3 regions of the Kitasatospora sp. NPDC058218 genome follow, and region 2 is predicted to be linked to each of the others. Evidence: riboswitches for the same ligand, from Rfam matches in the RefSeq annotation. Region 2 holds a riboswitch; each other region holds the start of a gene.
What was found. Region 2 has a riboswitch for S-adenosylmethionine ahead of ACFVYI_RS13370 (ABC transporter substrate-binding protein). Riboswitches for the same ligand answer to the same signal wherever they lie in the genome.
Positions count from the first base shown of each region.

Region 1: another riboswitch for S-adenosylmethionine. It lies ahead of ACFVYI_RS01470 (aminotransferase class V-fold PLP-dependent enzyme); the one in region 2 lies ahead of ACFVYI_RS13370 (ABC transporter substrate-binding protein).
Region 3: another riboswitch for S-adenosylmethionine. It lies ahead of thrC (threonine synthase); the one in region 2 lies ahead of ACFVYI_RS13370 (ABC transporter substrate-binding protein).

Region 1 covers NZ_JBHVWC010000002.1:98,125-108,205, reverse strand. Annotated here, with positions in the region: gene ACFVYI_RS01490 (NYN domain-containing protein) at 1-1,069, opposite strand, end outside; gene ACFVYI_RS01485 (hypothetical protein) at 1,207-1,467, opposite strand; gene ACFVYI_RS01480 (rhomboid family intramembrane serine protease) at 1,670-2,452, shown strand; gene ACFVYI_RS01475 (Lrp/AsnC ligand binding domain-containing protein) at 2,494-2,775, shown strand; gene ACFVYI_RS01470 (aminotransferase class V-fold PLP-dependent enzyme) at 2,786-4,165, opposite strand; SAM riboswitch class IV at 4,216-4,333, opposite strand; gene trpD (anthranilate phosphoribosyltransferase) at 4,636-5,712, opposite strand; gene ACFVYI_RS01460 (hypothetical protein) at 5,837-6,262, opposite strand; gene ACFVYI_RS01455 (heme-copper oxidase subunit III) at 6,658-7,278, shown strand; gene ACFVYI_RS01450 (c-type cytochrome) at 7,466-8,275, shown strand; gene ACFVYI_RS01445 (Rieske 2Fe-2S domain-containing protein) at 8,284-9,342, shown strand; gene ACFVYI_RS01440 (cytochrome bc complex cytochrome b subunit) at 9,339-10,081, shown strand, end outside.
Region 2 covers NZ_JBHVWC010000017.1:101,283-111,363, forward strand. Annotated here, with positions in the region: gene ACFVYI_RS13360 (glutathione S-transferase C-terminal domain-containing protein) at 1-761, shown strand, start outside; gene ACFVYI_RS13365 (ADP-ribosylglycohydrolase family protein) at 915-1,997, shown strand; SAM riboswitch class IV at 2,203-2,312, shown strand; gene ACFVYI_RS13370 (ABC transporter substrate-binding protein) at 2,573-4,207, shown strand; gene ACFVYI_RS13375 (ABC transporter permease) at 4,204-5,283, shown strand; gene ACFVYI_RS13380 (ABC transporter permease) at 5,287-6,276, shown strand; gene ACFVYI_RS13385 (dipeptide ABC transporter ATP-binding protein) at 6,269-7,972, shown strand; gene ACFVYI_RS13390 (enoyl-CoA hydratase-related protein) at 8,563-10,081, shown strand, end outside.
Region 3 covers NZ_JBHVWC010000013.1:2,370-12,450, forward strand. Annotated here, with positions in the region: gene ACFVYI_RS10185 (extracellular solute-binding protein) at 1-260, shown strand, start outside; gene ACFVYI_RS10190 (cupin domain-containing protein) at 295-639, opposite strand; gene ACFVYI_RS10195 (DUF3263 domain-containing protein) at 743-982, shown strand; gene otsB (trehalose-phosphatase) at 1,093-1,935, shown strand; gene ACFVYI_RS10205 (trehalose-6-phosphate synthase) at 1,990-3,459, opposite strand; gene ACFVYI_RS10210 (glucosyl-3-phosphoglycerate synthase) at 3,514-4,551, opposite strand; SAM riboswitch class I at 4,701-4,833, shown strand; gene thrC (threonine synthase) at 4,851-6,137, shown strand; gene ACFVYI_RS10220 (ubiquitin-like small modifier protein 1) at 6,203-6,481, shown strand; gene ACFVYI_RS10225 (cold-shock protein) at 7,085-7,288, shown strand; gene groL (chaperonin GroEL) at 7,739-9,361, shown strand; gene ACFVYI_RS10235 (hypothetical protein) at 9,461-9,823, shown strand; gene ACFVYI_RS10240 (hypothetical protein) at 9,914-10,081, opposite strand, start outside.

The DNA of each region.
Region 1 (10,081 bases), on a different contig from region 2:
CCTCGGCCAGGCCGCGCCGCGCCACGTCGTGCGGCGAGGCCGAGCCCGGCACCACCGCCTCCACCAGGTCGGCCGGACGGATCTGGGAGACCGGCAGGGCCAGCTCCCGCTGGAGCCCCTGCGCCGACTGCAGCACGGTGTCCAGCAGCAGCCGCAGCCGCATGTCCTCGACGCTGCGCCCCTCGCGGGCCGAACGGCGGCCCTGCTCGGCGGCGTTCTCCAACTCGGAGATCCGGTGCCGCAGCCGGCGCACCTCGCTCTCGCCGGCGCCGCGCTCGGCGGCCGACTGCGCCTTCAGCGCCTCCAGCTCCCCGGTGAGCCGACGGGTCTCGGCCTGCGCCCGGCGGGTGTCGCTCTCCAGCGAACGCACCTTCTTGCGCAGCGACTCCGCCTCCTTGCGGACGTCCTCCGACTCGGCCCGCTGCCGGTCCAGGTCGGCCCGGGCGGCGGTGCGCACCTCGGCCAGCTCCGCCTGCAGCTTCTCCGCCAGCCTGGTCGCCTCCGCCGCCGCGCCCTCGGCGCCGGCCCGTTCGGCCTCCTCGCCGGCCTCGGTGACCAGCCGACTCCAGCCCGCCGAGCGCACCAGGTAGGCCGCGGCCGCCACGTCCATCGGATCGGCGGCACCCGGCACGTTGCCCGACTCCAGCGCCCTGACCAGGTCCGGCTGCCCGAGCCGCAGTCGCTCCGCTATCCGCACCCGGAACGCCGGCTCGGACTCCAGCGCCGCGGCCAGCGCGGTGGCTGCGTACTTGGCCCGGCGCGCCGGGGTGAACTTGGCGTACGGGCGCAGGGTCTGCGGCAGCTCAGCGAGCGGCAGCCCGCCGAGCGCGTCCGCGGCGAGGCCCACCACGCGCCGGCGCACCCCCTCGGGCAGCGGCCGGTCGAGCTTCTCCGCCGCGCGGCCTGCCGCCGGCTCCTCACCGCCGGAGCCGCCCGACTCCTCGCCGGCGGCCTCCTCGGCGGGGGCGCCGGTACCGGGTGCGGCAGCCTCGACCGCGTCCGGCGCCTGCGCGTCCACAGCGGGCTGCCGCCCCTGCGGCCCGGCGGGCTCCTTCGCTGCGTCCACCACGTCCTCGGCTCCGATCCTCGTCCAGCGGGGTACGGCCGTCGGCCGTACCCCTGGTCGTCACGCTCCGTGCGCTCTGTCTGTATTGTCCCGCGCGGCGGACGGCCGTGCCGCGCACCGTCCGCCGCGGGGGGCGGGCATCAAGCCTGCTCGGCGGCCTCGGCGGCCTCGGCTCCCGGGCGGGCCACCAGCTCGACCTGGTCCACCGCGTTGCACCAGCGGCAGCGCACCGACTCGATGGTCTCGCTGAGGACCTCGGTCTCCTCCACCTTGGACTCGCCGGCCAGGTCGAAGTGCAGGAACTCGGTCACCCGGGCGGAACGGGTGACGTCGAAGCGGGTCAGGTTGCCGCACAGGGTGCAGCGCCAACGCGTCTCTGCGGTCAGGGCGGGGACGGTCATCTGGGGTCCTCTCGGGTGGTCCCTGGGTGGGCTCAGGCGCTCCCCCCGGAGCCCCGGCATCGGCGGCGGGAGGCGGGATTGCCCGCCCCAAGCCTATTGCCTGAGGCAACCGGCCCGGCCACCGGTCACGGCGATCGCGGGGGTGGTCCACCTGCCGTACAACGCGGTGTCGCCCGCGCCGGACGGAGGGATGCTTGGTCGCATGGCGCTCCCGGTCCTCGACCACACCGGCGCGCGGGGCGGCCGCCCGGCCGCACCCGTCCCGGCCGTCAGCTACGCGCTGATCGCACTCAACGTCCTGGTCTTCCTGATCGGCCCGGCGGCCGGGCTCAATCCGCTGTACGGCCGCGGCCAGGACCGGGTCTGCGCGGAGCAGCGGTACGAGCAGCGCTGGGGTGCCGTCCCGGCCGAGCTGCTGGCCGGGCGCCCGCTGAGCGCCGAGCAGCTGGCCGAGGCCCCCGATCCGGTACCGGGCTGCCCGGCCGCCCCGACCCCGGGCAAGCACCCGGCCCTGTCGGTCCTCAGCTCGCTCTTCGTGCACGCCGGCTGGCTGCACCTGCTGGGCAACCTGCTCTTCCTCCAGGTCTTCGGCCCCACGATCGAGGAACGCTTCGGCCGGGTCCGCTTCGCCCTCTTCTACCTGGCGGCCGGCTCGCTGGCCACCTACGGCTTCGCGCTGGCCGAGGCGCACTCGGCGAACTCGACCCGGGTGCTGATCGGCGCCTCGGGGGCGATCGCCGCCGTCCTCGGCGCCTACCTGCGGCTGCACCCGCGCGCCCGGGTGACCACGCTCGTCCCGCTGCTGCTCTTCCTGCCGCTGCGGTTCCCGGCCTGGCTGGTGCTCGGCCTCTGGTTCGCGCTGCAGTGGTGGTCGGTGCACTCGGCCGGGCCGGGCGTCGCCTACCTGTGCCATGTGATCGGCTTCTCGGCCGGCTTCCTGTACGCCTGCACGTTGGCCACCCGCCCCTCGCGACGGCCCGGCTGACGCCCGATACCCTGGCGACACCTCACAAAGGAGCCCGAAAAGTGATCACCGCCATCGTCCTGATCAAGACCAGCGTCGACCGCATCCCGGAGATCGCCGAGGCGATCGCGGCCATCGAGGGCGTCAGCGAGGTCTACTCGGTCACCGGCGGCTACGACCTGGTGGCGATGGTGCGGGTACGCCGGCACGACGACCTCGCCGAGGTGATCCCCGGCCGGCTGAACAAGGTCCCGGGCGTGGCCCACACCGAGACCCAGATCGCCTTCCGCACCTACTCCCAGCACGACCTGGAGACCGCCTTCGCCCTGGGCCTCGGCGAGTAGCCTCCCCCGCTCAGCCCTCGCGCCGGCCCCTGTCGATCTGCACAGTGGCGACGCAGCGGCCGCCCTCGTTGCGGTAGCTCCAGGCCGCGCCGTCCGTGACCAGCTCGCGGACGGCGGTCAGGAACCGCTCGATGTGCTCGTCCGGGGTGCCCGCACCGAAGCTGACCCGGATCGCGTTCAGGCTGCGCTCCCCCGGCAGCGACGCCTCCGGCGCACCGCACTCGGAGGGCGCCACGTCCTCGTCGCCGAGCAGGGTGCGCACCAGCGGGTGCGCACAGAACAGGCCGTCACGCACCCCGATGCCGTACTCGGCGGAGAGCGCGGCCGAGAAGTGCGAGCTGTTCCAGCCCTGGACGACGAAGGAGAGCACACCCACCCGGGCCGAGTCGTCGCCGAACAGGTTCAGCACCCGCACCTGCGGGACCTCCGCCAGGCCGGCCTTCAGCCGGGCGACCAGCTGCCGCTCACGGGCCTCCAGCGCGTCGAAGCCGGCCTCGGTCAGCGCCCGGCAGGCCGAGGCGATGGAGTAGGCGCCGATCACGTTCGGCGAACCGGCCTCGTGCCGGGCCGGGCCGGTGTGCCACTGCACGGCCACCGAGCCGTCGGCCTCCCGGGCCACCGTGCGGGTCGCACCGCCGCCGGCCAGGTACGGCTCGGCCTCGTCCAGCCAGTCCGCCCGGCCGGCCAGCACCCCGGCGCCGAACGGCGCGTAGATCTTGTGCCCCGAGAAGGCGATCCAGTCCACGCCCAGCTCCCGCACCGAGACCCGGTGGTGCGGGGCGAGCTGCGCGGCGTCCAGCACCACCCGGGCCCCGTGCCGGTGGGCGGTCTCGGTCAGCTCGGCGACCGGCCAGAGCTCACCGGTGACGTTGGAGGCGCCGGTGACGCAGAGCAGCTTGGGGCCCTCGGGGGCCTCGGCCAGCGCGGCGTCCAGGGCGGCGACCGCCTCGGCCCGCGAGCGCGGGGCGCGCAGGTAGGTGACGCTCAGCCCGGCGTGGCGCCAGGGCAGCAGCGAGGCGTGGTGCTCGGTCTCGAAGGCGAAGACCCGGGTACCGGCCGGGACGGCGCCGGCCAGCAGGTTCAGCGAGTCGGTGGTGGCCCGGGTGAAGACCACCTGGTCGCCCTCCCGCAGGTCGAGGAAGTCCGCGACGGTGCGGCGGCTCTGCTCGAAGAGGTCGGTGGAGAGCTGGGAGAGGTAGCCGGCGCCCCGGTGCACGCTGCCGTAGTAGGGGGCGTAGGCGGCGACGTCGTCCCAGACCCGCTGCAGCGCCGGGGAGCTGGCGGCGTAGTCGAGCGCGGCGTAGGTGACCTTGTCACCGTTGACCAGCGGGACCTCGACGTCGTGGCCGAGGACGGGGAGCGGGGCGCAGATTTCGGTGGCGACGGACATGGGGGTGCACTCCTTCGACGGGTAAGGACCCCGGGAGTGCGTGTCACCGGCGTCCGCGCTTGTCGCGCGGACGGATTGCCGCGAGACCCGGTCCTCACCCAGGGCACCCCGCCACGGACGGAGGGTTGCCGGACAGCCAGCTGGGGCTTGACGCTGTCACTCATGACCTGGCGAAGACTCTAGGTCGCGTCCGCCGAGTGGTCAAACAAGAGTCCACCATCCGGACTGCTTTGTCGCCCGCTCGCCTCCGGGCCGCTTAACCCGGCGCCGACGGTCGGCGCGGCCCTTCGGCTCGGGGCGGGTTTGGCGCGGGGCGGGGCTCAAGACGGGTGGGGCGGGGCTCAATGCGGGCGGGGCGGGGCTCAATGCGGGCGGGCGGGGCGGGGGTTCGGCTCCGGGTTGGGGCGGGTGGGGCCGGAGGGTGCGCGAAGGCCCGCGGGGGGTGTCCCCCGCAGGCCTCAACTGTCGGTTCATGACCTGGTGGTGGCCTCCGACCAGCGGCGGAGCAGGTCCTGGGCGGCGCCCGAGTCGATGGCCGCCGCGGCCCGCTCCATCCCGGCCGCCAGTTGCTCGGCGAGCGGTGCGTCGGTGAGGTCCAGCGCCACCAGCGCCGTCGCCGTGTTCATCAGGACGGCGTCCCGCACCGGCCCGCGCTCGCCGGCCAGCAGCCGGCGCGCGACGTCCGCGTTGAAGGCCGGGTCGCCGCCGCGCAGTGCCTCGATGCCGGTCAGCTCGATGCCGACCTCGCGCGGGTCGAAGGAGGTCTCGGTGACCTCGCCGTCGCGCACGATCCAGATCCGCGAGGTGGTGGTGATGGTCAGCTCGTCCAGGCCGTCGTCGCCGCGGAAGACCAGCGCGGTGGATCCGCGCCGGGCCAGCACTCCGGCGATCAGGGAGGCCAGCCGGGTGTCGAAGCAGCCGATGGCGTGCGCGGTCACCTTGGCCGGGTTGGTCAGCGGGCCGAGGGTGTTGAACGCGGTGGGCACCCCGAGGCCGCTGCGGGCCGGGGCGGTGTGCCGCATCGCGGGGTGGAACTTGGCCGCGAAGCAGAAGGTCAGCCCGACCTCCTCGGCGACCTCGGCGACCCGTCGGGCCGAGAGGTCCAGATTGACGCCGAGCTTCTCCAGCACGTCCGAGGAGCCGCTCGCCGAGGAGGCGGCCCGGTTGCCGTGCTTGACCACCTTGGCGCCGGCCGCCGCGGCGACGATCGCCGACATGGTCGAGATGTTGACGGTCTTCGCCCGGTCGCCGCCGGTGCCCACGATGTCCACCGCCGGGCCGGGGATGGAGAGCGGTTCGGCGTGCGCGTACATCGAGTCCACCAGGCCGACGATCTCGTCGACCGTCTCGCCCTTGGCCCGCAGGGCGACCATGAAGCCCGCCATCTGCACCGCGGACGCCTCGCCGCTCATGATCCGGTCCATCGCCCAGGCGGTGTCCGCCCGGCTCAGGTCCTCGCCCCGCAGCAGTGCCGAGAGGATGTCCGGCCAGGTGCGGACCACCTGCACGGGGTCCTTGCCGCCGTTCGCAGGGTTCACGTTCACCATGGCTGACTCCAGCTCTTGTCGGTTCCCCGAGGGGATGTCCGTAAGGATGGAGCCAGCCTATCGAGCGGCGGGACGCCACCGCCCCGCCGCGGCCTTCACTTCTCTCGTACTGAGACGCGCCCCTCTACCGGGCGGCCGGCGCCCGCTTCGCCAAGCGGGCCCGGAGCAGGGCGGCGGCCGCCTCGGCCAGCGCCACCGGGTCGACCGGGTGGGAGATGGCGGCATCGGCCCGGCTCCAGGCGGCCAGCCAGGAGTCCTGCGGCCGGCCGATCAGCACCAGCAGCGGCGGGCAGCCGTAGATCTCGTCCTTCAACTGCCGGGCGAGCCCCAGGCCGCCGGCCGGCACCGCCTCGCCGTCCAGCACGCAGAGGTCCACGCCCCCCTTCTCCAGTGCCTTCAGCACCGCGGGGGTGGTCGCGCACTCCAGGTAGGTCAGCTCCGGCAGATCCTCGGCGGGCCGGCGGCCGAGGGCCGTCAGCACCTGCTCGCGGGTGTTGCGGTCGTGGCTGTAGACGAGAACGGTCAGCGTCTCGTCGGTGGTGTCCGCCATGGGCCCTGCTCCCTCAAGTGTGATCCGGACCACGTTCGCCTCAACCCGGATGCTACTCCCGATCACCGCCCGCCGAGCCACTCCCGCGCGATCCATCTCAAGCCGCCGCGCCCACGACTCACCCGCTCGGAGGACAGCTCGTCACCCCCGGCGGCGCGGTCCACCCGTACGGCCGACGCAACGGCCGATCCCTTACTCCCGACCGCCCCCGAAGGGGTGGAGCGACACGCGGGGCAACAGGGTCGAAGGCGCCTTCGAGGAACCGTCAGAAAAGGGACACGCCGCTGCTCAGCCGCCATCCGGACCCCTCGACGGCCGTCACCGGGGCATACCGCACGCACCGGACACTCCGAGGGAGACCCCCCGGCGTGAAGACGGAATAAGGGACCGACATAATGTCCGTCGTGGCGACAGCAACAGCAGTAGAAACCGGGCACGCGCACGGATCGGTCAACCGGCCGAACATGGTCAGCGTCGGAACGATCGTCTGGCTCAGTTCCGAGTTGATGTTCTTCGCGGCCCTCTTCGCGATGTACTTCACGCTCCGCTCCGTCAAGGGAGCCGAGTTCTGGAGCGAGAAGGCGCACGCCCTCAACGTGCCCTTCTCCTCGGTCAACACCACGATCCTGGTGCTCTCCTCTCTCACCTGCCAGCTCGGCGTGTTCGCTGCCGAGCGCGGGGACGTGAAGAAGCTCCGCTCGTGGTTCGTCATCACCTTCGTGATGGGCGCGATCTTCATCGGCGGCCAGATCTTCGAGTACACCGAGCTGGTCAAGAAGGACGGCCTCTCGCTGTCCTCCGACCCGTACGGCACGGTGTTCTACCTGACCACCGGCTTCCACGGTATGCACGTGACGGGTGGTCTGATCGCCTTCCTGCTGGTCCTCGGACGGACGTACGCAGCCAAGCGCTTCACGCACGAGCAGGCCACCGCCGCCATCGTGGTGTCGTACTACTGGCACTTCGTCGACGTCGTGTGGATCGGCCTGTTCGCGACCATCTACCTGATCAAGTAACCAGCTGATCAGGTCGCTGGCCACCGGCCCCGGGTCCCGCCCTCACCGGCGACGGCCCGATTTGCCGGTGCCTACGCTCCCAACCGACCGACCGCGCGCGCAGCCCTAGACAGGCCGCCTCGTGCCGGCCAGACCGGCCGCCGGGTGCACCCACCAGTCGACCAGATCCTGACACCGGGGTTATTCCGTGAAAAAGCTCTCCGCACGACGGCGCCACCCACTGGCGGCGCTGGTCGTCCTACTTCTCGCCCTGGCGGCAACCGGGGGGCTGTACGCCGCGTTCGCGCCCGCCGACAAGGCGCAGGCCGACGTCGCCGCGCAGTCGCTCGCGATCGATGAGGGCAAGAAGCTCTTCGCCGTGGGCTGCTCCTCCTGCCACGGCCTGAACGGCCAGGGCAGCAGCGACGGTCCCAGCCTGGTCGGCGTCGGCTCCGCCGCAGTCGACTTCCAGGTCGGAACCGGCCGCATGCCGGCCCAGCAGCCCGGCGCCCAGGTGCCGGCCAAGAAGAACATCTACGCGCAGGCGGAGATCGACCAGCTCGCCGCCTTCGTGGCTTCGCTCGGCCCCGGCCCGGTGATCCCGACCGAGGAGCAGTACACCTCGACCAACCCCGAGGACCTCTCCAAGGGTGGCGAGCTGTTCCGCACCAACTGCGCCCAGTGCCACAACTTCGCCGGTCAGGGCGGTGCCCTGACCAAGGGCAAGTACGCCCCGTCGCTGGAGGGTGTGGACGCCAAGCACATCTACGAGGCCATGCAGACCGGCCCGCAGAACATGCCGTCGTTCCCGGACACCACCATGCCCGAGGAGCAGAAGAAGCAGATCGTGGCCTTCGTCCGCCACACCACCAACGATGAGCCCAACCCCGGCGGTCTCACGCTCGGCAGCCTCGGTCCGGTGACCGAGGGTCTGTTCGGCTGGATCTTCGGTCTCGGCACGCTCATCGCGGTCGCGATCTGGGTCGCCGCCCACACCACCAAGGCCAAGAAGTCATGAGCCACGACATGTCAGAAGAGAAGCTCCCGGAGTCGCACGGCTCCGCCGGGCACCACGAGGTGGCCGCCCACGGCGATCCGTTCGCCGACCCGGGCCTGCCGGCCCACGAACCGCGTCGCACCGACATCGACGAGCGGGCCGCCAAGCGGGCCGAGCGTCAGGTCTCGCTGATGTTCGTGGTCTCGATGCTCGCCACCGTGGGCTTCATCGCCTCCTACGTGGCCATCGACCCGGACAAGATCGTCTTCATCTGGCCGCTGGGCCACATCAGCGCGCTGAACTTCGCGCTGGGGATGACGCTCGGCGTCGCGCTGTTCTGCATCGGCGCGGGCGCGGTCCACTGGGCCCGCACGCTGATGTCGGACCACGAGATCCCGGCCGAGCGCCACCCGATCGAGGCCGACGACGAGGTCCGCGCGGACGTCATCGAGCAGTTCAGGACCGGCGCCGCCGAGTCCGGCTTCGGCCGCCGCAAGATGATCCGCAACACCCTCATCGGTTCGATGGCGCTGGTGCCGCTCTCCGGCGTGGTGCTGCTGCGCGACCTGGGGCCGCTGCCCGAGGACAAGCTGGCGCACACCGGCTGGCGCGAGGCCACCGATGCCAAGCCGCTGCAGCTCATCAACATGAACACCAACCTGCCGATGAAGGCCGAGGACCTCATCGTCGGCTCGCTGACCTTCGCCATGCCGGAGGGTCTGAGCACGCACGACGAGGACTTCCAGCAGCAGATCGCCAAGGACGCCCTGATGCTGGTGCGCATCGCACCGGAGGACATCAAGGACAACGAGTCCCGGGAGAAGGGCTTCGAGGGCATCCTCGCCTACTCCAAGATCTGCACCCACGTCGGCTGCCCGATCAGCCTGTACGAGCAGCAGACCCACCACGCGCTCTGCCCCTGCCACCAGTCGACCTTCGACCTGGCGGACGGCGCGCGCGTCATCTTCGGCCCGGCCGGCCACCCGCTGCCGCAGCTGAAGATCACCACTGATGAGAAGGGCTTCCTGATCGCCACCGGCGACTTCGACGAGCCCGTCGGCCCGAGCTACTGGGAGCGTGCTCGATGAGTAGCGCGAGCAGCACCACCTCCGGTGCCGCCAAGCCCGCCGGCAGCACGCGTGCCAAGCCCGCCAACAAGTGGGAGCAGGCTGCTGACTGGACGGACGGCCGGCTGGGGATCTACTCCCTCGCCAAGGCCAACCTGCGGAAGATCTTCCCGGACCACTGGTCCTTCATGCTGGGCGAGATCTGCCTCTACACCTTCGTCATCATCATCCTGACGGGTGTCTACCTGACGCTGTTCTTCAAGCCCAGCATGGGCGAGGTCATCTACGACGGCTCGTACGTCCCGCTCAAGGGCATCCCGATGTCCGAGGCGTACGCGTCGACGGTGGACATCAGCTTCGAGGTCCGCGGCGGTCTGCTGGTCCGCCAGATCCACCACTGGGCCGCGCTGGTCTTCGTGGCGGCGATGCTCGTGCACATGCTGCGCGTGTTCTTCACCGGCGCGTTCCGCAAGCCCCGTGAGATCAACTGGGTCTTCGGCTTCCTGCTGCTGGTCCTGGGCATGTTCGACGGCTTCTTCGGCTACTCGCTGCCCGACGACCTGCTCTCCGGCACCGGCATCCGGTTCATGGAGGGCGCCGTCCTGGCGACTCCGCTGATCGGCACCTACATCCAGATGTTCCTGTTCGGGGGCGAGTTCCCCGGCCACGACATCGTGCCGCGGTTCTTCACCATCCACGTCCTGCTGATCCCGGGCATCATGCTCGGCCTGCTGGTCGCGCACCTGATCCTGGTCTTCTA
Region 2 (10,081 bases):
GCCGCTACCACATCTACGCGGGCTGGTTCTGCCCCTGGGCGCAGCGCACCACCATCCAGCGCGCGCTCAACGGGCTGGAGGACGTCGTCTCGGTCTCCTACGTCGACGGCGGGCGCGACGGCCGGGGCTGGGCCTTCCGGGAGACCCACGGGCCGGACCCGGTCAACGGGTTCACCCTGCTGCGCGAAGCGTACGAGCGGACCGAGCCCGGTTTCGACGGGCACATCTCGGTGCCGACGCTGTGGGACCGGCAGACGGGACAGGTGGTCAGCAACGACTTCCGGACCATCGGCATCGACCTCGCGACGCAGTTCGGCCGGTGGAGCAACGGGGCCGACGCCTACCCGGAGGACCTCCGGGCCGAGATCGACGCGCTGGACGCCCGGCTGGGCCCGGCCGTCAACCACGGCGCGGGCGCGGCGGCGGGCACCGGGGAGGCCGCGCTGGCGGCCCGCGCCACGCTGCTGGAGACCTTCGCGGAGCTGGACAGCCGGCTGGCCACCAGCCGCTACCTGCTGGGCGACCGGCTGACCGAGGCGGACGTGCGGCTCTGGGTGACGCTGGCCCGCTTCGACGTCGGGCCCAACCGCGCCCGCACCATCACCCCCGGCCTGGCCGAGTACCCCCACCTGTGGGCCTACGCCCGCGATCTCTACCAGCAGAAGCCGTTCACCGGGACGACGGACTTCGCCACCTTCACCGAGCCGGGCGCGACCGTCCCCGACTGGAACGCCCCGGTGGAGCGCCCGCAGGTCGCCTGAGCCCCGAACCGGCCGGGGCCCCGGGGCCGGACCCCGGGGCACCGGCCGTGCGGCGGCGGCGCAGCGGCTCGCGGTCGCACGATCGAACCCGTGTGATGGGATGTCGTCGACGAGACGGGCGGGGACGGGCAAGGGCGGGCGATGGTGCGGAAGGTGACCGTGGACGAGTCGCGGGCGCGGGGGCTCATGCTCGGGTCGGCACTGGGGGACGCGGCCGGGGCGCTGCGGGGTCGCTGGCCGGCCGAGGGGCCGTTGCCGATCGGCGTCAGCACGCAGCTGGCGGCGTTCACCGCGGAGGGCGCGATCCGCGCCTCGGTGCGGATGAACCACCGGGGCATCAGCCACGCACCGTCCGTGGTGTGGCACGCGTACTGCCGTTGGGCCGTCCTCCAGGGGATCGAGCCCGAACGGATCTCCGAGCGCTGGACGGCCGGCGGCGGAAGCGCCTGGCCGGACGGCTGGCTCGTGCAGGTGCCGGGCCTGGGGGTGCGTCGCGGTTCCGCACCGGCCACCGTCACGGCGCTGACCGGCCTGATCCAGGGCACTCCGGAGAAGCCGGTGACCGGCAGCCGGGGTGCCCACGCGCTCACCCGGGGTCTGCCGCTCGGGCTCCTGTGGGCGCTGTCCGGCGCGGACGACTGTGCCCTGTCGGTCCGCCGGACCGCTGCCCTCACCCACGGCGCCCGGGACGCGCAGGACGCCGCGGTCGGCGCGGCGCAGGTGGTGGCCCGCTGCCTCACGGAGAGCGATCCGATCACGGCCTGGACGGCGTCCTCGCCCGGCGACGGGCACCCGTTCGACGCCGTGGTCCGCAGCCTGCCCATGCCGCACTCGGCGACCCCGGAGACCGTCCTCGACCTGCTGAAGGCGCCGGGGGGCAGCCCGGACCCGGGGCAGCTCGCCTGGATCGCCCCGGACGCGACGGCCTCCTCGGCGCTGCTGGGCGCGCTCTTCGTCGTCTCGCGCCTCCCGGGCCGGGACACCGTGCGCGCCGCCCTGGAGTTCGCGGCCGGTGCGCCCGACGGCAGCTCGGTGGCGTGCACGGCAGGTGCGCTGCTCGGTGCCGCGCACGGTGTCGGGGCGCTGCCGGCAGGGCTGCTGAGCCGACTCGAACTCGCCTGGGTGATCGACACCTTGGCGCGTGACCTGTTGCAGGAGTACGTCGATTCGCCCGGTGGCGGCGACTACCGGCCGGCTCGTGACCCCCTCTGGTGGCCCCGCTATCCCGGCTGGTGAGCGCCGGCCGGCCCGCCCGGTCGTCACCCGGAACACCCCGTCGCGTGCCATGACCGCTGGTCAGCGGGTCAGGGCCGGTCCCTCCGACGCTCGTGGCCGGCCCCGCGCGGCGGCGCGGGAGGAGGGTCGAGCGCGGCCGCCTCCTCGCAGACCCGTTCTCAACGGGCATTGACGCCGGTCGTTTTGTTGATCTACGGTTCCAGCGCGCCACGAGTTCCGGTGTTCAAGCCCTGGCTGGCCGGACGGCAACCCCCTGACGCGGTGGGGTGCTCCAGGTGAAGGCTCGGTGGACGTCCCGTTCCACAAGCGCGATCGCTCCGGCCATGGGCCGGCGCCAAGACCAGGAGGTTGGAATGGCAGGGCTGTTCAGCCGCCGCCACATCGACCTGCTGCTGGTCTCCAGCGCACTCTGTCGCCGCTGACCACCGGACGGCCGCCCGGCCGGACCGGTCCAGTGATCGGCTCCTTCGCGATGCGCACCGCCCGGACACCGGCACGGCCCCGTTCACAGCCGCCGGCACGCCCCGGGCACGGCGCACTCGCGTCCATCACGCGTGCGGAAGCAGAGAACTCCCATGTCATCTCTCATCGGTTCGACCAGGCACAGCCTCGCGGTGATATCCCTCGGTACGGCGGCGGTGGTGGCCCTGACCGCCTGCACCAGCTCGCGGACCGCCGGCGGCGGGACGGCGGAGAAGGCCCTCACCATCGGCACCACCGACCAGGTGACCGGTCTCGACCCGGCGGGCTCCTGGGACGCGGGTTCCGGGACGATCGAGAGCGAGGTCTACGCGACCCTGCTCAGCGCCAGGAACGGCTCGTCCGACGTGTCGCTGGACCTCGCGTCCGCGATCGCGCTGACCGACCCCACCACCTGGACGGTCACGCTGAAGCCGGGCCTGAAGTTCGCCAATGGACACGAACTGACCTCCTCCGACGTCAAGTTCAGCTTCGACCGGCAGCTGGCGATCGCCGACAAGAACGGCCCCTCCTCGCTGCTCCACAACCTCGGGTCGGTGGCGGCGCCGGACCCGGCGACGGTGGTGTTCACCCTCAAGTCGGCCAACGACACGCTGTTCCCGCAGGTCCTCTCCACCGCGGCCGGCTACCTCGTGGACGAGCAGGTGTTCCCCGCGGACAAGGTCCTCGACGACGCGGCCGTCGTCGCGGCCAAGCCCTGGAGCGGCCCCTACGCGATCGGCAGCTACGACCGGAACTCGCTGGTCTCCTTCACCGCGAACACCGCCTACCAGGGGCAGCTCGGCACCCCGAAGACCAAGAACGTGCAGCTCAAGTACTACACGGACGCCGGTAACCTCAAGCTCGACGTCCAGCAGGGCACCATCGACGTGGTCTACCGCACCCTGCCCATCACCGACCTCCAGGACCTGTCCACCAAGCAGGGCATCGAGGTGCACACCGGCTCCGGCAACGGCATCCGGTTCATCGTCTTCAACCTCAAGACCCAGCCCTACGGGTCGGCCACCCAACAGGCCGACCAGTCCAAGGCCCTGGCGGTCCGTCAGGCGGTCGCCGACTCGATCGACCGGGCCCAGCTCGCCTCGCAGGTCTACAAGAAAACCTTCCAGCCGCTCTACAGCTCCGTCCCCGACGGCATCACCGGTGCGACCCCCTCCCTCAAGTCGCTCTACGGCGACAAGCAGGGCGGGCCGGACAAGGCCGCCGCGGCGCAGCGGCTCTCGGCTGCGGGCGTGAGCACCCCGGTCACCCTGAACCTGCAGTACAACCCCGACCACTACGGCTCGTCGTCGGCGGACGAGTACGCGCTGGTCAAGACCCAGCTGGAGGCCACCGGCCTGTTCAAGGTGAACCTCCAGTCCACCGCCTGGGCCCAGTACGGCAAGGAGCGCGTCGCCGACCAGTACCCGCTCTACCAGCTCGGCTGGTACGCGGACTACCTCGACGCCGACAACTACCTCTCCTCGTTCTACGCCGAGAACAACTGGGTGAACAACGGCTACACCGACCCCGCCGTGCGGGCGGTGATCAAGCAGGAGGAGACCGAGACCGACGCGGCCAAGCGCACCGCGCTGATCCAGCAGGCGCAGGACGCGACCGCGGCCGCGCTGCCGCTGCTGCCGCTGCTCCAGGGCTCCACCGCGATCGTCACCCGGAGCGGGATCGAGGGCGTGCCCGCCAAGCTCACCAGCGCGTACCAGTTCCGCTGGGCGGAGCTCGTGAAGAAGTGAGCGTCCCCGTACAGGAGGCCTCCGGCGCCGTCGGCTCGACCGGCGGCGCCGCCGGGTACGGTCTCGCCCGCTACCTGATCGTCCGCTTCCTCCTCATCGTCCCCACCGTGCTCGTCCTGGTCAGCGTCGTCTTCTTCCTGATGCGCGCCACCGGCGACCCGATCACCACCGCCTTCGGCGACCGGCTGACCCCGGCCCAACTGCAGGAGAGACTGCACCGGGCGGGCTACGACCGGCCGCTGCTGACCCAGTACCTCGACTACCTGCGCGCCACGTTCACCGGGGACTTCGGCACGACGGCCACCGACAACCAGGCGGTGTCGCAGGTGCTGCGCACCTACGGCGCCGCGACCGTCGAGCTGTCCTGCTTCGCGCTGCTCGTCGCGCTGGCCGTCGGTCTGCCGCTGGGCATGGTCGCCGCCTCCTACCGCGACCGCGCGCCCGACGTCGCACTGCGGCTGTTCGCGATCCTCACCTACGCCACCCCGGTCTTCTTCTTCGGGCTGCTGCTGAAACTGGTCTTCGCGATCTGGCTGGGCTGGTTCCCGGCCTCCGGCCGGGCGGGCATCGACGTCCAGCTGGAACTGCAGGACCAGACCAGTACCACCGGCTTGTACCTGGTCGACGCGCTCCGCAGCGGCGACGGGTCCGCGGTCGTCGACGTGCTGCGGCACGCGGTGCTGCCCGGCCTCGCGCTCGGGCTGCTGGTCGCCGGTGTGCTGCTGCGCCTGGTCCGGACGAACCTGATCGGGACCCTCTCCGCCGACTACGTGGAGGCCGCCCGCTCCCGCGGGGTCGGCCGGCTGCGGCTGGTGACCAGGCACGCCACCCGGCCGGCCCTGATCCCCGTCGTCACCGTCCTCGGCCTGCAGGTCGCGGGGCTGCTCGGCGGGGCGGTGCTCACCGAGACCACCTTCGAATGGAAGGGCCTCGGCTTCGAACTCGCCCACTATCTGACGGTCCGTGACTTCACCGCCGTGCAGGGGATCGTGGCGATCTTCGCCGTGGTCGTCGCGCTGACCAACTTCCTCGTCGACGTCGTCGCGGCGCTGATCGATCCCCGAGTGAGGTACTGAGTGGTGAACCAACTGCTCGCCCATTGGGGCGTCGGACCGCGTCGGCGCCGGCTCCCGCTGCCCGCCGGGGTGCGCGGCAGTGCCGGGCTGCAACGCGTCATGCTGCTGACGGGCGCGGTGCTGACCGGCCTCTTCCTGCTCGCGGCCCTCCTCGCCCCGCTGCTCGCTCCCCACGGCCACGCGCAACTGCGCAGCGGGGAGGAACTCTTCGGTTCGCAGCAGCGCCCGAGTGCCACCCACCCGCTCGGCACCACCATCGCCGGGTACGACGTGCTGTCCCGGACGCTCTGGGGCACCCGGACGGCCCTGGAGATCATCGTCGCCGCCCTGCTGCTCTCGGTGGTGGCGGGAGTCCTGCTCGGTCTCCTCTCCGGCTACCTCGGCGGGTGGGTGGACCGGCTGCTGGTGGGGCTCGCCGACGCGATGTACGCGTTCCCCTCGCTGCTGCTGGCGATCATCATGTCGATCGTGATCAGCGGCGGCCGGTCCAGCCTGGTCGGCGGCCTGGGCGCGGCGGCCTGTTCGGTCGCCGTGGCCTTCGTACCGCAGTACTTCCGGGTGGTGCGGGCCGAAGTGGCCCGGGTGAAGGCCGAGCCGTTCGTCGAGGCGGCCCGGGTGATCGGTACCGGCATGTGGCGGATCATGTTCCGGCACGTCCTGCGGAACTCGGTGCGCACCCTGCCGCTGATCCTCACCATCAACGCCTCGGAGGCGATCCTCACCCTGGCGGGCCTGGGCTTCCTGGGCTTCGGGATCGAGCCCAACTCCGCGGCCGAATGGGGCTACGACCTCAACCGCTCGGTCACGGACGTCACCTCGGGGATCTGGTGGACGGCGCTCCCGCCCGGGCTGGCGATCGTCCTCACCGTGCTCGGGACGACCCTCCTCGGCGAGAGCCTCACCGATCTGGCCGACCCGAGGCTGCGCCGCCGCCAGGGCGAGGGGCGCCCGCTCACGGAGACCGTACCGAACGGAGGACCCGGCGATGACTGACCTGCTGCGCATCGAGGACCTGCACATCTCGTTCGGCACGGACGGCGGTCGGGCGCCCGCCGTCCGCGGGGTCTCCCTGTCGGTGGCGCCCGGCGAGGTGCTCGCCCTGGTCGGCGAGAGCGGCAGCGGCAAGACGGTGACCGCGAAGTCGGTCCTCGGACTCCTGCCCGCCACGGCGTCCACCGGCGGACGGGTGCTGCTGGGCGACGGCCTGGCCGAACCGGTCGAGGACGTGCTGACGGCGTCCCCCGCCCGGCTGCGCGCCCTGCGCGGCACGCACGCCGCGATGGTCTTCCAGGAGCCGTCCACCGCGTTGAACCCGGTGTTCACCATCGGCTGGCAGCTCGCCGAGGGGTTGCGGGCCCACGGGGGCGGATCACGGGCGCAGCGGCGGGCCCGGGCGATCGAGATGCTCGGGAAGGTCGGCATACCCGAGCCGGCCGTGCGGGTGGACCACTACCCGCACCAACTCTCCGGCGGCCAGAAGCAGCGCGCCGTCATCGCGATGGCCCTGGCGCTCGGCACCCGGCTGATCGTGGCCGACGAACCGACGACCGCGCTGGACGTCACGGTGCAGGCCGAGATCCTCGAACTGCTGCACCGGTGCCGGACCGACTTCGGCACGGCCGTCCTGCTGATCACCCACAACATGGGCGTGGTCGCGGACCTCGCCGACCGGGTGGCGGTGATGCGCGAGGGGCGCATCGTCGAGCAGGCGCCCGTCCGCACCCTGTTCGCCGCACCGGCCCACCCGTACACCCGTGAACTGCTGGCCGCCGTACCCGCCTTCACCACCGCCGTCGTGCCGCCCGTTCCCCCGCCCGTCCCCCCGTCCGACGGCCGGCCCGCCGAAGCCGCCGTGGAGCCCGTGGTCAGGGCCTCCGGGCTGACCGTCGAGTACCCCGCGCGACTGGGCGGCAAGGCCTTCCGCGCGGTCGACGGGGTCAGCTTCGAGATCCGCCCCGGCGAGGTGCTCGGTCTGGTGGGGGAGAGCGGCTCCGGCAAGTCGACGATCGGCCGGGCGGTCGCCGGCCTGGTCGGCGTCGGCTCGGGAGAGCTCGACGTGCTCGGCGAGCCACTGGCGGCCCGGGGACGGCTGCGGCGGGCGCGTCGTTCCACGGCGGGCAGCAGGGCCGGGCAGATCGGCTTCGTCTTCCAGGACCCGGCGACCAGCTTCAATCCGCTGCTGACGATCGGCGAGTGCGTCGGGGAGCCGCTGACGGTCCACCGGCGCGACCTCGGCGCGCGGGCGATCCGGGCGGAGGTCGAGTCGCTCCTGGAGTCGGTCCGACTGCCGCGCGGCCACGCGGATCGCCACCCGCACGAACTCAGCGGCGGCGAACGCCAACGGGCCGGGCTGGCCCGGGCGCTGGCGCTGCACCCACGATTGGTGATCGCCGACGAGCCGACCTCGGCGCTGGACGTCTCGGTCCAGGCGAAGGTGCTGGAGCTGTTCGTCCGGCTCCAGCGGGAACGCGGCTTCGCCGCACTGTTCATCAGTCATGACCTCGCGGTGGTCCAGCAGGTGGCGGACCGCGTCGCCGTCCTGCGCCACGGGCGGATCGTCGAGTCGGGCAGTGCCGCACAGGTCCTCGGCGCACCGCGGGCCGACTACACGCAACGGCTGATCGCCGCGCTGCCGGTTCCCGACCCGACCAGGCAGGCCCGCCGGGAGCGCAGCCCCGCGCACACCTGACGGCGAACGGGCCGGGCGCGCCGCGTGGCTGCGGCGCGCCCGGCCGCGCTCGGCCGAGCCGTTCGTGCCCGGAGGACCAGGTCGGCGATCTCCCGCCCGGCTCGTCGGGGGAGGCGGGTGAACCGGGGCGTAGCCTTCCGGTCACGCTGCCCGACCGGCGCCGACCTGCGGCGGAGTCGGCCCGACGAGGTGTCGGTCGAGCCTTCGATGTCCGCGCGGTAGCGTTACGTGGATATGACATGTACGCTGCGTGTCGCTGGTTGCACAGCATGCGGGCCTGGCCGCTGCTCCGTGGGGGGAGTCACGTCCAGGCCCGGCCGCCGGCCAGGGACCTCGGTTGTGCTCGTGGGGGAGCTTCAACCGGGGCCCTTCGGCGGGCTACTGACGGTATGCCCGCTCCGACCGGGCTTCAGTCATACAATCGTGCGCCGGTCGCCCGGATTCTCACGGGGCCGTCCGGGCACGTCCCTTCGGCATGTGACGTGACGGCCCGTCCGGCCGGGTGAACGGGCGGCGCGGCGAGGTGGGCGGCGCCGGGCCGGGGCGGATGATCGGCGGGTTCACGGGTGCCCACACAGCCGGAGGCGGCCATGCGGATCCTGCTCGTCGCGAGCGCGTTCAACAGCCTCACCCAGCGGGTCCACGCCGAGTTGCGGGACCGCCGGCACGCGGTCGAGGTCCATCCGGCCGGTGACGACGACGCGCTGCGCGGGGCGATCGCCAGGTGGGCCCCGGAGCTGGTGGTCGCACCGATACTGCGGACGGCGCTCCCGCGCGACGTCTGGTCGGCGTTGCCGTGCCTGATCGTGCACCCCGGCCCGCCGGGGGACCGCGGGCCCTCCTCCCTCGACTGGGCGATCCACGAAGGAGCGGTCGACTGGGGCGTGACGGTGCTGCAGGCCGACGAGGTGATGGACGCCGGCGCCGTCTGGGCCACGGCCACCTGCCCGCTGCCGCCCGTCGGCAAGAGCGACCTGTACCGCAACGAGGTCTCCGACGCCGCGGTCGGGGCGGTGCTGCGGGCCGTGGAGCGGTTCGCCTCGGGCGCCTTCGCCCCGCGCCCGCAGAGCGGCCCCGACTGGCGGGTGCCCGACCACACCAGGCCCTACCTGCGCCAGGAGACCCGCCGGATCGACTGGGCCGGGGACGCCACCGACACCGTGCTGCGCAAGCTCCGGGCGGCGGACTCCCAGCCCGGGGTGCTCGACGACCTGCTCGGCGCCGAGTGGTACCTGCACGGCGGCCACCGGGAGCACGACCTCGGCGGGCGCCCCGGCGATCTGCTGGCGACCCGGGCCGGAGCGGTCTGCCGGGCGACGGTCGACGGCGCGGTGTGGATTCCCGAGCTGCGCCGCCGCCGTCACCCGGGCGGCCCCGCCACCTTCAAGCTGCCGGCCGTCACCGCGCTCGGCGACGCGCTGCCGGCCCTGCCCGAGGTGCCCGCGCCGCTGATGCCGGCGCCGCGGGACCGGGTCTGGTCGGACATCCGCTACCGGGAGGACGGCCCGGTCGGTCTGCTCCGCTTCTCCTTCCCCGGCGGCGCGATGAGCACCGGGCACTGCCGCCGCCTGCTCGACGCCTACCGCTTCGCGGTGGCCCGGCCGACGTCCGTCCTGGTGCTGGGCGGCGGCCGCGACTTCTTCTCCAACGGGATCCACCTGAACGTCATCGAGGCCGCGTCCGACCCGGCGGCGGAGTCCTGGGCGAACATCAACGCCATCGACGACCTGGTCGAGGCGGTCCTCACCACCACCGACCGCCTGGTGGTCGCGGCCCTCGGCGGGAACGCCGCCGCCGGCGGGGTGATGCTCGCGCTGGCCGCCGACGAGGTGTGGTGCCGGCAGGGTGTGGTGCTCAATCCGCACTACCGCCTGATGGGCCTGCACGGTTCGGAGTACTGGACCTACACCCTGCCGCGCCGGGTGGGGGCCGCCGAGGCCGGCCGGCTCACCGCTCAGGCGCTCCCGGTCAGTGCCGCGGCCGCGCTGCGGGGCCGGCTGGTCGACCGGGTGCTGGCGAGCGCCCCGCAGGACTTCGGGCGGGAGGCGGGCCGGCTGGCCGGGCTGCTCGCCGCCTCGCCGACCGCCCAGGGCCGGATCGCCGCCAAGA
Region 3 (10,081 bases), on a different contig from region 2:
TCGACGAGACGTACAACCTGCTGCCGGTCACCCAGGACGCCTTCACCGAGGTGACCAAGGGCGGCAGGCACGAGGACCTCAAGCAGTTCGCGGCGGGGCTGACCAACGCGAGCTTCTACCCGTTCGGTGACCCGGCCTGGGCGGACGTCAGCAACCGGATCAAGACGGGCATCGGCGGGGCCGTGACGGGCGACGCCAAGCAGGTGCTGGAGGGGCTCCAGGAGTCCGCGGTGAAGGAGGCGGCCCGGGTCCGCAAGTGACGGATCCCGGGCCGGCCGGCGGGTGCGGCGGACGTCAGAGGGTGATGGCGTAGGCCTTGCGGAGGGTCTCGTGGACCGTCCAGGTGGTGCGGTCGCCGGCCCGCAGCACGGCGCAGTCGCCCGGACCGACCTCCAGGGTCGGGCCGCCGTCGATCTCGATGGTGGCCCGGCCGCTGAGCACCACGAACATCTCGTCGGCCTCGACGTCGGTGACCACGCCGGGGGTGATCTGCCAGAGACCGCGCAGCTGGCGGCCGTCGGGGGACTCGGAGAGCACGCGGCCGGAGACCTCGGGGGTGCCGGAGACGATCTGGGCCGGGTCGAGCGGGTCGGGTTCGAGGTCGGCGGTCGGGACGTGCACGGCGAAGCTGGGCGTCATGGGGCTGACGCTAACCCGGGCCGGCACCCGGCGGGGGGCGCAAGGTGTGTCCGGTCCCCGGGGGAGAATGACACTCCGTAGTGGTGGACGGAGGTGGGCGCGGATGGGTGCGGGCACGGACGGGCTCGACGAGCGGGACACGGCGGTGCTGGAGCTCGAAGGGCGGCAGTGGCGGACGGCCGGGGCCAAGGAGCGGGCGATCCGGGAGGAGCTGGGGCTCTCCAGTACGCGGTACTACCAGCTGCTGAACGCCCTGCTGGACCGGCCTGAGGCGCTGGCGCACGCGCCGGTGCTGGTGAACCGGCTGCGGCGGGTGCGGGAGGCGCGCCGCGCGGCCCGCTAGCCGGCGCGGGCCGTACGGCGCGGGCACGGGGCCGGCGACGGGGCCGGGGCGCGCGGCCGTTCGGGCGCGCGCGGGAGGGTCGGGCCCGGGAGGCTGGGTAGGGTCCCGGCATGGCTCTTGAGGAGATGGCGAAGCCGGGGACCGAGGCCGGGCGGACGGGGTTGGAGGCGATCCTCCGGGCGCCCCGGGAGGCGGTGGTGGCGCTCGATTTCGACGGGACGCTGGCGCCGATCGTGGCGGATCCGAGCGCGGCACGGGCGCATCCGGGGGTGGCGGGGGCGCTGGCGGGGCTGGCGCCCAGGGTCGGGGCGATCGTGGTGGTGACCGGTCGGCCGGCGGCCCTGGCGGTGGAGTACGGGGGGCTCGGCGCGGTCGAGGGCGTGGTGGTGCTCGGGCACTACGGGGCCGAGCGCTGGGAGGGCGGCGAGCTGACGGCGCCACCGGCGCACCCGGGAGTGGCGCAGGCACGGGCCGCGCTGGACGGCGTACTGGCGCGGGCCGGGGCGCCGGCGGGGACGTGGGTGGAGGACAAGGGGCGCTCGCTGGCCGTCCACACCCGGCGGACGGAGGCACCGGAGCAGGCGTTCGAGCTGCTGCGCGCGCCGGTGGAGGCGCTGGCCACCGAGCACGGGCTGGTGGTGGAACCGGGGCGGCTGGTGCTGGAGCTGCGGCCGCCGGGGGTGGACAAGGGGGCCGCGCTGACCGGTTTCCTGCGCGAGCGGGGCGCCCGGGCGGTGCTGTACGCGGGGGACGACCTGGGGGACGTGGCGGCCTTCGCGGCGGTGGAGAAGCTGCGCGGGGAGGGGCTGGCCGGGCTGCTGGTGTGCAGCGGGACAGTCGACGGCGACGCGCCGGTGCGCGAACTCGCCGACCGGGCGGACCTGGTGGTCGCGGGCCCGGCCGGCGTGGTGGAGCTGCTGACGGAGCTGGAGGCGGCGCTCGCCCGGCGGTGACGGCGCGGTGACGCGCGGCACCGGCCGGCGGCCCGCCGGCCGGTGCCGCGGCCGTCAGCCCAGTGCCGCCAGCTGGTCGAGGAACCACTGCTGGGGCGGCAGCGCCGTCGCGGCGGCGGCGAGGCGCTTGGTGCGGTCGGCGCGTTCGTCGGCCGGCATGGTGAGCGCCGTGTGCAGGGCCTCGGCGGTGGCGATGACGTCGTACGGGTTGACGGTCAGGGCGTCGTCGGCCAGCTCGGCGTGGGCGCCTGCCTCGCGGGAGAGCACCAGGGCGCAGCCGTGGTCGGAAACCACCGGGACCTCCTTGGCGACCAGGTTCATCCCGTCGCGGATCGGGTTGACCAGCGCGACGTCGGCCAGCCGGTAGGCCGCGAGCGAGCGCGGGAAGTCGTCGTTGACGTGCAGGATCAGCGGCTGCCAGTCCGCGGTGGCGAACTCCGCGTTGATCTCGGCGGCGAGCCGCTCCACCTCGGCGGTGTAGGCGCGGTATTCGGCGAGGTCGGTGCGGGACGGGTAGGCGAAGGCGATGTGGACGACGCGGTCCAGCCACTCGGGGCGGGTGCGGAGCAGGTGCCGGTAGGCCTGGAAGCCGCGGACGATGTTCTTGCTCAGCTCGGTGCGGTCGACCCGGACGACGGTGCGGCGCCCGCCGACGGCCTCGCGCAGGGTGGCGAGCCGTTCGTCGACGTCGGGGCGGTGGGACCGTTCGCGCAGGAAGTCGGCGTCGGCCCCCAGGGCGTGGACGCCGAGCCGGGTGGTGCGGCCCGCGTGCGTGACGGTGAGGGCGTCGCGGTCGACGGCTGCGCCGAGGACGGCCGCGCAGCAGTCGGCGAAGGCGAGGGCCCAGCGGCGGGTGAGGAAGCCGGCCCGGTCGGCGCCGAGGATGCCGGTCAGGACGCTCTCGGCGACGTCGTCCGGCAGCAGTCGGAAGTACTCGGGCGGGGCCCACGGGGTGTGCGAGAAGTGGCCGATGCGCAGGTCGGGGCGGGCGGCCCGGAGCAGGGCCGGGGCCAGCGAGAGGTGGTAGTCCTGGATCAGCACCGCGGCCCCGGGCGCGGCCTCGGCGGCGAGGGCGTCGGCGAAGGCGGCGTTGTAGGCGGTGTAGGCCTGCCACTCGACGCGGAACTCCGCGCCGAAGGAGGGGGCCGTCGGGGTGGCGTAGAGCAGGTGGTGGACGAACCAGAGGGTGGAGTTGGCGACGCCGTTGTAGGCGCGGGCGAAGGTCTCCGGAGCTATGTCGAGCATCCGGACCGCCTGCCCGCCGACCTCGTGGCCGGCGCGGTCCAGGCGGCCCTGGGGGGCCTCCCGGGCGGCCCGGCGGTCGGCGTCGCCGAGCGCCGCGCAGACCCAGACGGCGTGCGGGTCGTCGATCGCGGAGAGCCCGGACACCAGCCCGCCGCCGCCTCGGCGCAGGGTCAGGGTGCCGTCGTCCGCCGTGCCGAAGGACACCGGTCCCCGGTTGGAGGCCACCAGGACGGCGGCGGAACCGGTCGCACTCGAACGTTCGGTCGTGAGATCGCCCATGGTTGGCATGTTGCCGTGGGTCCGGGTCGGCAAACCCCCGCCCGGCCCCCGGACCTAACCGCCGTGGCGGTTCGCGTACTCGGGGACGGTGTGCATCGGGGGCCGTTCCACCGCGGTGACCGGGTGGGTGTGGGCGGTGAAGGCGCGGGTCCGCGGGTCGCGGGTGAACTGGGTGAGCAGCGGGTGGACGAGGTCGGCCGAGGCCTTCAGCCGGTGGGTGCGGTCGAGGCGTTCCAGGGCGGTGCGGTAGATGGTGGCGGCCATCCGGCCGAGTGCCTGGCCGTCCTGGTGGCGGTGGTGGCGTACGCCCACGTCCACCTGGGCGAGGGCGTCCAGGCCGGCGAACTCCAGGGCGTCCACCAGGAGGCCGAGCTCGACGCCGTAGCCGGTGGGGAACGGCAGCCGTTCGAGCAGTGAGCGGCGGGCCGCGTACTCGCCGCCGAGCGGCTGAACGAAACCGGCGAGTTCCGGCCAGTGCAGGTTGAGCAGCGGGCGGGCGACCAGCTCGGTGACCCGCCCGCCGCCGGAGGGGACGATGGCGGCGTCGCCGGTGGCGGAGCCGCTCGACGCCACTTCGAGCGGGCGGTCGTACATGGCCTTGACCAGCTGGATGTCCGGCTCGGTGAGCAGCGGGCCGATGATCCCAGAGACGAAGGTGGGGTCGAAGGCCCGCAGGTCGGCGTCGACGAAGCAGACGATCTCGCCGCTGGTGACCAGCAGCGAGCGCCAGAGCACCTCGCCCTTGCCGGGGGCGGCGGGCAGCCGGGGCAGGATGTCGTCGCGGTGGACCACCCGGGCGCCGGCCGCGGCGGCCGCGGCGGCGGTGCCGTCCACGGAGCCGGAGTCGACGACGACGAGCTCGTCGACCAGGGGCAGCTCCTCCATCAGCTCGCGGCGCACGGTGCGGACGATGTCGCCGACGGTGGCCTCCTCGTCCAGGGCGGGCAGCACCACGCTGACGGTGCCGGCCGGGCCCGCCGCCTGCTTGGCCTCCAGCAGGGCGCGCACCGGGCGGTCGGCCGCGCTCCAGGAGCGGCGGCGCAGCCAGGACGCCGCCTTCGGGAGGAGCGCGGGTGTCGGTTCGGCGGGCACGGAACTCTCCTCGGCGGATCGGGGTGGGACAGGGCATCTCGCGTGGCGGACGGTCCCGTTCAGGGTTGACGCCTTCGGATACAGTCTTCGTACAGCGATCGGACCTTCGCACGCCGGGGTCACCGCTGAGCAGGACCACAACTTCACAGAGCTCATCCAGAGGGACTGAGGGAACGGCCCGTTGACGTCCCGGCAACCTTCTCGCACGGCAGGCCTCGGGCCCCGGCGGGACAGGTGCCAATTCCGTCCTGTGGCGCGCCCGCGTCACGGGGAAGATGAGGAGAGAGGCCTCCGCCATCATGGCTATCGACACCGCCGCACCCGCACCCGCCACCGTTGATCTCGGCCCCGCCGTCGCACTGTCCTGTCGCGAGTGCGGTACCCGCTTCCCGCTCGGTCCCAGCTTCGCCTGCCTGGAGTGTTTCGGGCCGCTGGAGATCGCCTACGACTTCGGGAGCGAGGGCGCGGAGGAGCTCCGCAAGCGGATCGAGGCCGGTCCGGCGTCGATCTGGCGCTACGCGCCGCTGCTGCCCGTCCCGGCCGACGTCGCCGGCAAGCCGAACCTCAACCCGGGGTGGACCCCGCTGGTGAAGGCGGACAACCTGGGCCGCGAGCTCGGGTTCACCGCCCAGCTGCACGTCAAGGACGACTCGGGCAACCCGACGCACTCCTTCAAGGACCGCGTGGTCGCCTGTGCGATCGAGGCGGCGCGGGCGTTCAACTTCACCACCCTCTCCTGCTCCTCGACCGGCAACCTGGCCGGTGCGGTGGGCGCGGCGGCGGCCCGGGCCGGCTTCAAGTCCTGCGTGTTCATCCCGCACGACCTGGAGCAGGGCAAGGTCGTGATGGCCGGTGTCTACGGCGGCGAGCTGGTCGGCATCGAGGGCAACTACGACGACGTGAACCGCTTCTGCTCCGAGCTGATCGGGGACCCGGCCGGTGAGGGCTGGGGCTTCGTGAACGTCAACCTGCGCCCGTACTACGGCGAGGGCTCCAAGACGCTGGCGTACGAGATCTGCGAGCAGCTCGGCTGGCGACTGCCGGAGCAGATCGTCATCCCGATCGCCTCGGGTTCGCAGCTGACGAAGATCGACAAGGGCCTGCAGGAGCTGATCAAGCTGGGCCTGGTCGAGGACCGGCCGTACCGGATCTTCGGCGCCCAGGCGGCCGGCTGCTCGCCGGTGTCGACGGCCTTCAAGACCGGCCAGGACGTGATCCGGCCGGTCAAGCCGAACACCATCGCCAAGTCGCTGGCGATCGGCAACCCGGCCGACGGCCCGTACGTGCTGGACATCGCCCGCCGCACCGGCGGGGCCGTCGAGGACGTCACCGACGCCGAGGTGGTGGCCGCGATCAAGCTGCTGGCCCGGACCGAGGGCATCTTCGCCGAGACCGCGGGCGGGGTGACCGTCGGCGTGCTGAAGAAGCTGGTGGAGACCGGGCAGCTGGATCCGGCCAAGGAGACCGTCGCGATCAACACCGGTGACGGTCTGAAGACGCTGGACGCCGTCTCCGACTCCGGGATGACCGCCGTCATCCGCCCGACGCTGGCCTCGTTCCGCGACGCCGGCCTCGCGTCCGCCTGACCCACCCGCAGCCCCCCGCAGCCCGGCCGTTGCGCCGTTGCGCCGTTCCGCCCGAGGAGACCCCCATGAGCGCCACCGTCCGCATCCCGACCATCCTGCGCACCTACACCGGCGGCACCGCCGAGGTGACCGCCGAGGGCGCCACCCTGGGCGACGTCATCGCCGACCTGGAGAAGAACCACGCCGGGATCGCCGCCCGGATCCTGGACGACGCCGGCAAGCTGCGCCGGTTCGTCAACGTCTACGTCAATGACGACGACGTCCGTTTCGCGGAGGGCCTGGCCACCGAGATCAAGGACGGCGCGAGCGTCTCGATCATTCCCGCGGTGGCCGGCGGCTGCTGACCCGCCCCTTTCCGACCAGGTCGTTTATCGGCCGGGTCGTTTCCGACCAGGCCGTTCGCACGTACGGAATTCCGCTCTCCGTACGTGCGAGCGGCCCGTCGCATTCCGGCGGGAATATTTTTCGGTCCGGGGGAGTAGAGTGTCGCTCGTCCGGGAAGAGGGCATCCCCTCCCCCCTCGCTTCCGGTACTCGAATCCGTCCGCGCCCGTACTGCCGGTGTCTGTCCGGCCGCTGAGACCGGCGCCGGGGCCGTGACCGTGAAACATGTCAGGCAGATGTCAGAATTCTCGAAGGCATTTGGGTAATTCGTCCGCTATGTCCGGCGTGAAATGCCGATTTCCTCCCGCTTTGGCCTGGCCTGTCCCTTGACGGGCCGAGTGAATTCCCGGCGGTTGACCCTGTTGCAGAGGGCGTCGATCCGGATACATTCAGCCGCGGTCGACGCAATCACCCGCTCACCGGATGCCTTCCGGTGGTCTCCGCGGACGATTGTGGCGTGCACGGCTGCGCCCAGGGGGGGTTCCCCGGGCCGGCCTCAAACCAGACCCGGGCCCGCGACCTGCGGGCGCGTGAAGGGCCAGCACAGCACTAGGGGAGTTCGGAATGGCTCAGGGCACCGTCAAGTGGTTCAACGCGGAGAAGGGCTACGGCTTCATCGCGGTCGACGGTGGTGCGGACGTCTTCGTCCACTACAGCGCGATCCAGATGGACGGCTACCGCACCCTTGAGGAGGGCCAGCGGGTCGAGTTCGAGATCTCTCAGGGGCAGAAGGGCCCGCAGGCGGACATGGTCCGCGCCGCGGTCTGACCTTTCCGACCCCAGGAGTTCGGCTCGGCCCAATCGGCTGGTGCACCTCTTGCTTCACGACGGGCCCGTACGACATATGTCGTACGGGCCCGTCGGCATGTCCGACGAGGGCCGGCGCGGGCGGTCGGCGGAGGGCTCCGTGGCGGGTCGGCGGGGGGTTCGGCGAGGGCGCGGCGAGGGTCCGACGCGGGGTCGGCGCGGGGTCGCCGACGGGCCCGCGGGGGCGGCCCGCGGGGGCGGACGCGGCTCGCGGGTTGGGCGATTGGGCTTGCACTCGCCTACCCGGAGTGCTAATCATTGGCGTTAGCACTCACAGTGTGAGAGTGACAGCGGACCGGGTCGGTGAGGCCCCCGGGAGCGGTAGGGGAAAGGACCCCCGCACACCAGGGCCGTCCGTCGCGGGCACCCCTTGGTCCGAGCAGTCGACCGTGTCCCGGAGGACCACTTCTGATGGCCAAGATCATCGCCTTTGATGAGGAAGCTCGCCGCGGCCTTGAGCGTGGCATGAACCAGCTCGCCGACGCGGTGAAGGTCACGCTCGGCCCCAAGGGCCGCAACGTCGTGCTGGAGAAGAAGTGGGGCGCTCCCACGATCACCAACGACGGTGTCTCCATCGCCAAGGAGATCGAGCTCGAGGACCCCTACGAGAAGATCGGCGCGGAGCTCGTCAAGGAGGTCGCCAAGAAGACCGACGACGTCGCGGGTGACGGCACCACCACCGCCACCGTGCTGGCCCAGGCGCTCGTTCGCGAGGGTCTGCGCAACGTCGCCGCCGGCGCCAACCCGATGGCCCTGAAGCGCGGTATCGAGAAGGCCGTCGCGGCCGTCTCCGACCAGCTGCTGGCCCAGGCCAAGGACGTGGAGACCAAGGAGCAGATCGCCTCCACCGCCTCCATCTCGGCCGCCGACACCCAGATCGGCGAGCTCATCGCCGAGGCCATGGACAAGGTCGGCAAGGAAGGTGTCATCACCGTCGAGGAGAGCAACACCTTCGGCCTGGAGCTCGAGCTCACCGAGGGCATGCGCTTCGACAAGGGCTACATCTCCGCCTACTTCGCCACCGACCTGGAGCGGATGGAGGCGACCTTCGAGGACCCGTACATCCTCATCGCCAACTCCAAGATCGGCTCGGTCAAGGACCTGCTCCCGCTGCTGGAGAAGGTCATGCAGAGCGGCAAGCCGCTCGTCATCATCGCCGAGGACGTCGAGGGCGAGGCCCTGTCGACCCTGGTCGTGAACAAGATCCGCGGCACCTTCAAGTCCGTCGCCGTCAAGGCCCCGGGCTTCGGCGACCGCCGCAAGGCCATGCTCGGCGACATCGCCATCCTCACCGGTGGCACCGTGATCTCCGAGGAGGTCGGCCTCAAGCTGGAGAACGCCGGCATCGACCTGCTGGGCACCGCCCGCAAGGTGGTCATCACCAAGGACGAGACCACCATCGTCGACGGTGGCGGCGACAGCGACCAGGTCGCCGGCCGCGTGAACCAGATCCGTGCCGAGATCGAGAACAGCGACTCGGACTACGACCGCGAGAAGCTCCAGGAGCGCCTCGCCAAGCTGGCCGGCGGCGTGGCCGTCATCAAGGCCGGCGCGGCCACCGAGGTGGAGCTCAAGGAGCGCAAGCACCGCATCGAGGACGCCGTTCGCAACGCGAAGGCCGCCGTCGAGGAGGGCATCGTCGCCGGTGGTGGCGTCGCGCTGCTGCAGGCCGCTGTCGCGTTCGACAAGCTGGAGCTGGAGGGCGACGAGGCCACCGGTGCCAACATCGTCCGCGTGGCGCTGGAGGCCCCGATCAAGCAGATCGCGACCAACGCCGGCCTCGAGGGCGGTGTCGTGGTGGAGAAGGTGCGCAACCTCCCCGCCGGTCACGGTCTGAACGCCGCGACCAACACCTACGTCGACCTCATCGCCGAGGGCATCATCGACCCGGCGAAGGTCACCCGCTCCGCGCTGCAGAACGCCGCCTCCATCGCGGCGCTGTTCCTCACCACCGAGGCCGTCATCGCCGACAAGCCGGAGAAGGCCGCCGCGGCCGCCGGCGGCGGCATGCCGGGCGGTGACATGGACTTCTGATCCTCTCCGGATCGGTCGATTCCTGATCGCACGGGCGGTTCCCCTCGGGGAGCCGCCCGTGCGGCGTTGTGTCCGGCCCCGGTTTGGGACAATGGGCGGATGGCTGCCACCGCTGACGACATCGAGAACGCCCTGCACAACGCGCGGGCGCTGATCCTGGCCGACCTGACCGCGCGGGACGTGGCGGACGCCGCCGTGGTGTCGCTGGTGGAGAACGCCGTGACGCACCGCCGGTGGTGGCTCGAACAGTGGCCGGACGGCGCCGACTACGTGCTCGGTCTGGTCGCCCAGGACGTCCAGGACGCGCTGCTGGAGGCGTACGGCCGCTGGCCGCTCTGCACCTCCTGCGCGGCCGACGGGGACCCGCACGCGCTCGGTGTCGAGCCCGAGCTGGGGCCGGAGCCGCACTGGGTCTGCGGCAAGGCGGGGGTGGTGGTGGCGCCCGTCGGGGAGCTCGCCTGATCGTGACCGGCCCGGCTCCGGCGCTCCGTGCGCCGGGCCGGGCCTTTGCGTTCGATGCGTTCGTCGGCCGGGACGCCCCGAGCGGCCCGGTCAGCCGTCGAGCCGGCCGAGTTCGGCCGCCAGGTTGGCGCGGGCGGCGGCGTCGAAGCGCTCGTGGGCGGTGGGGGTGCGGTAGAGCGCGGGCAGTGCCAGGAGCCGGCGCAGGACGTCGGCGCGCCCGGCGCGGAAGTCCGGATCCGGGACGAAGGCGTACTCCTC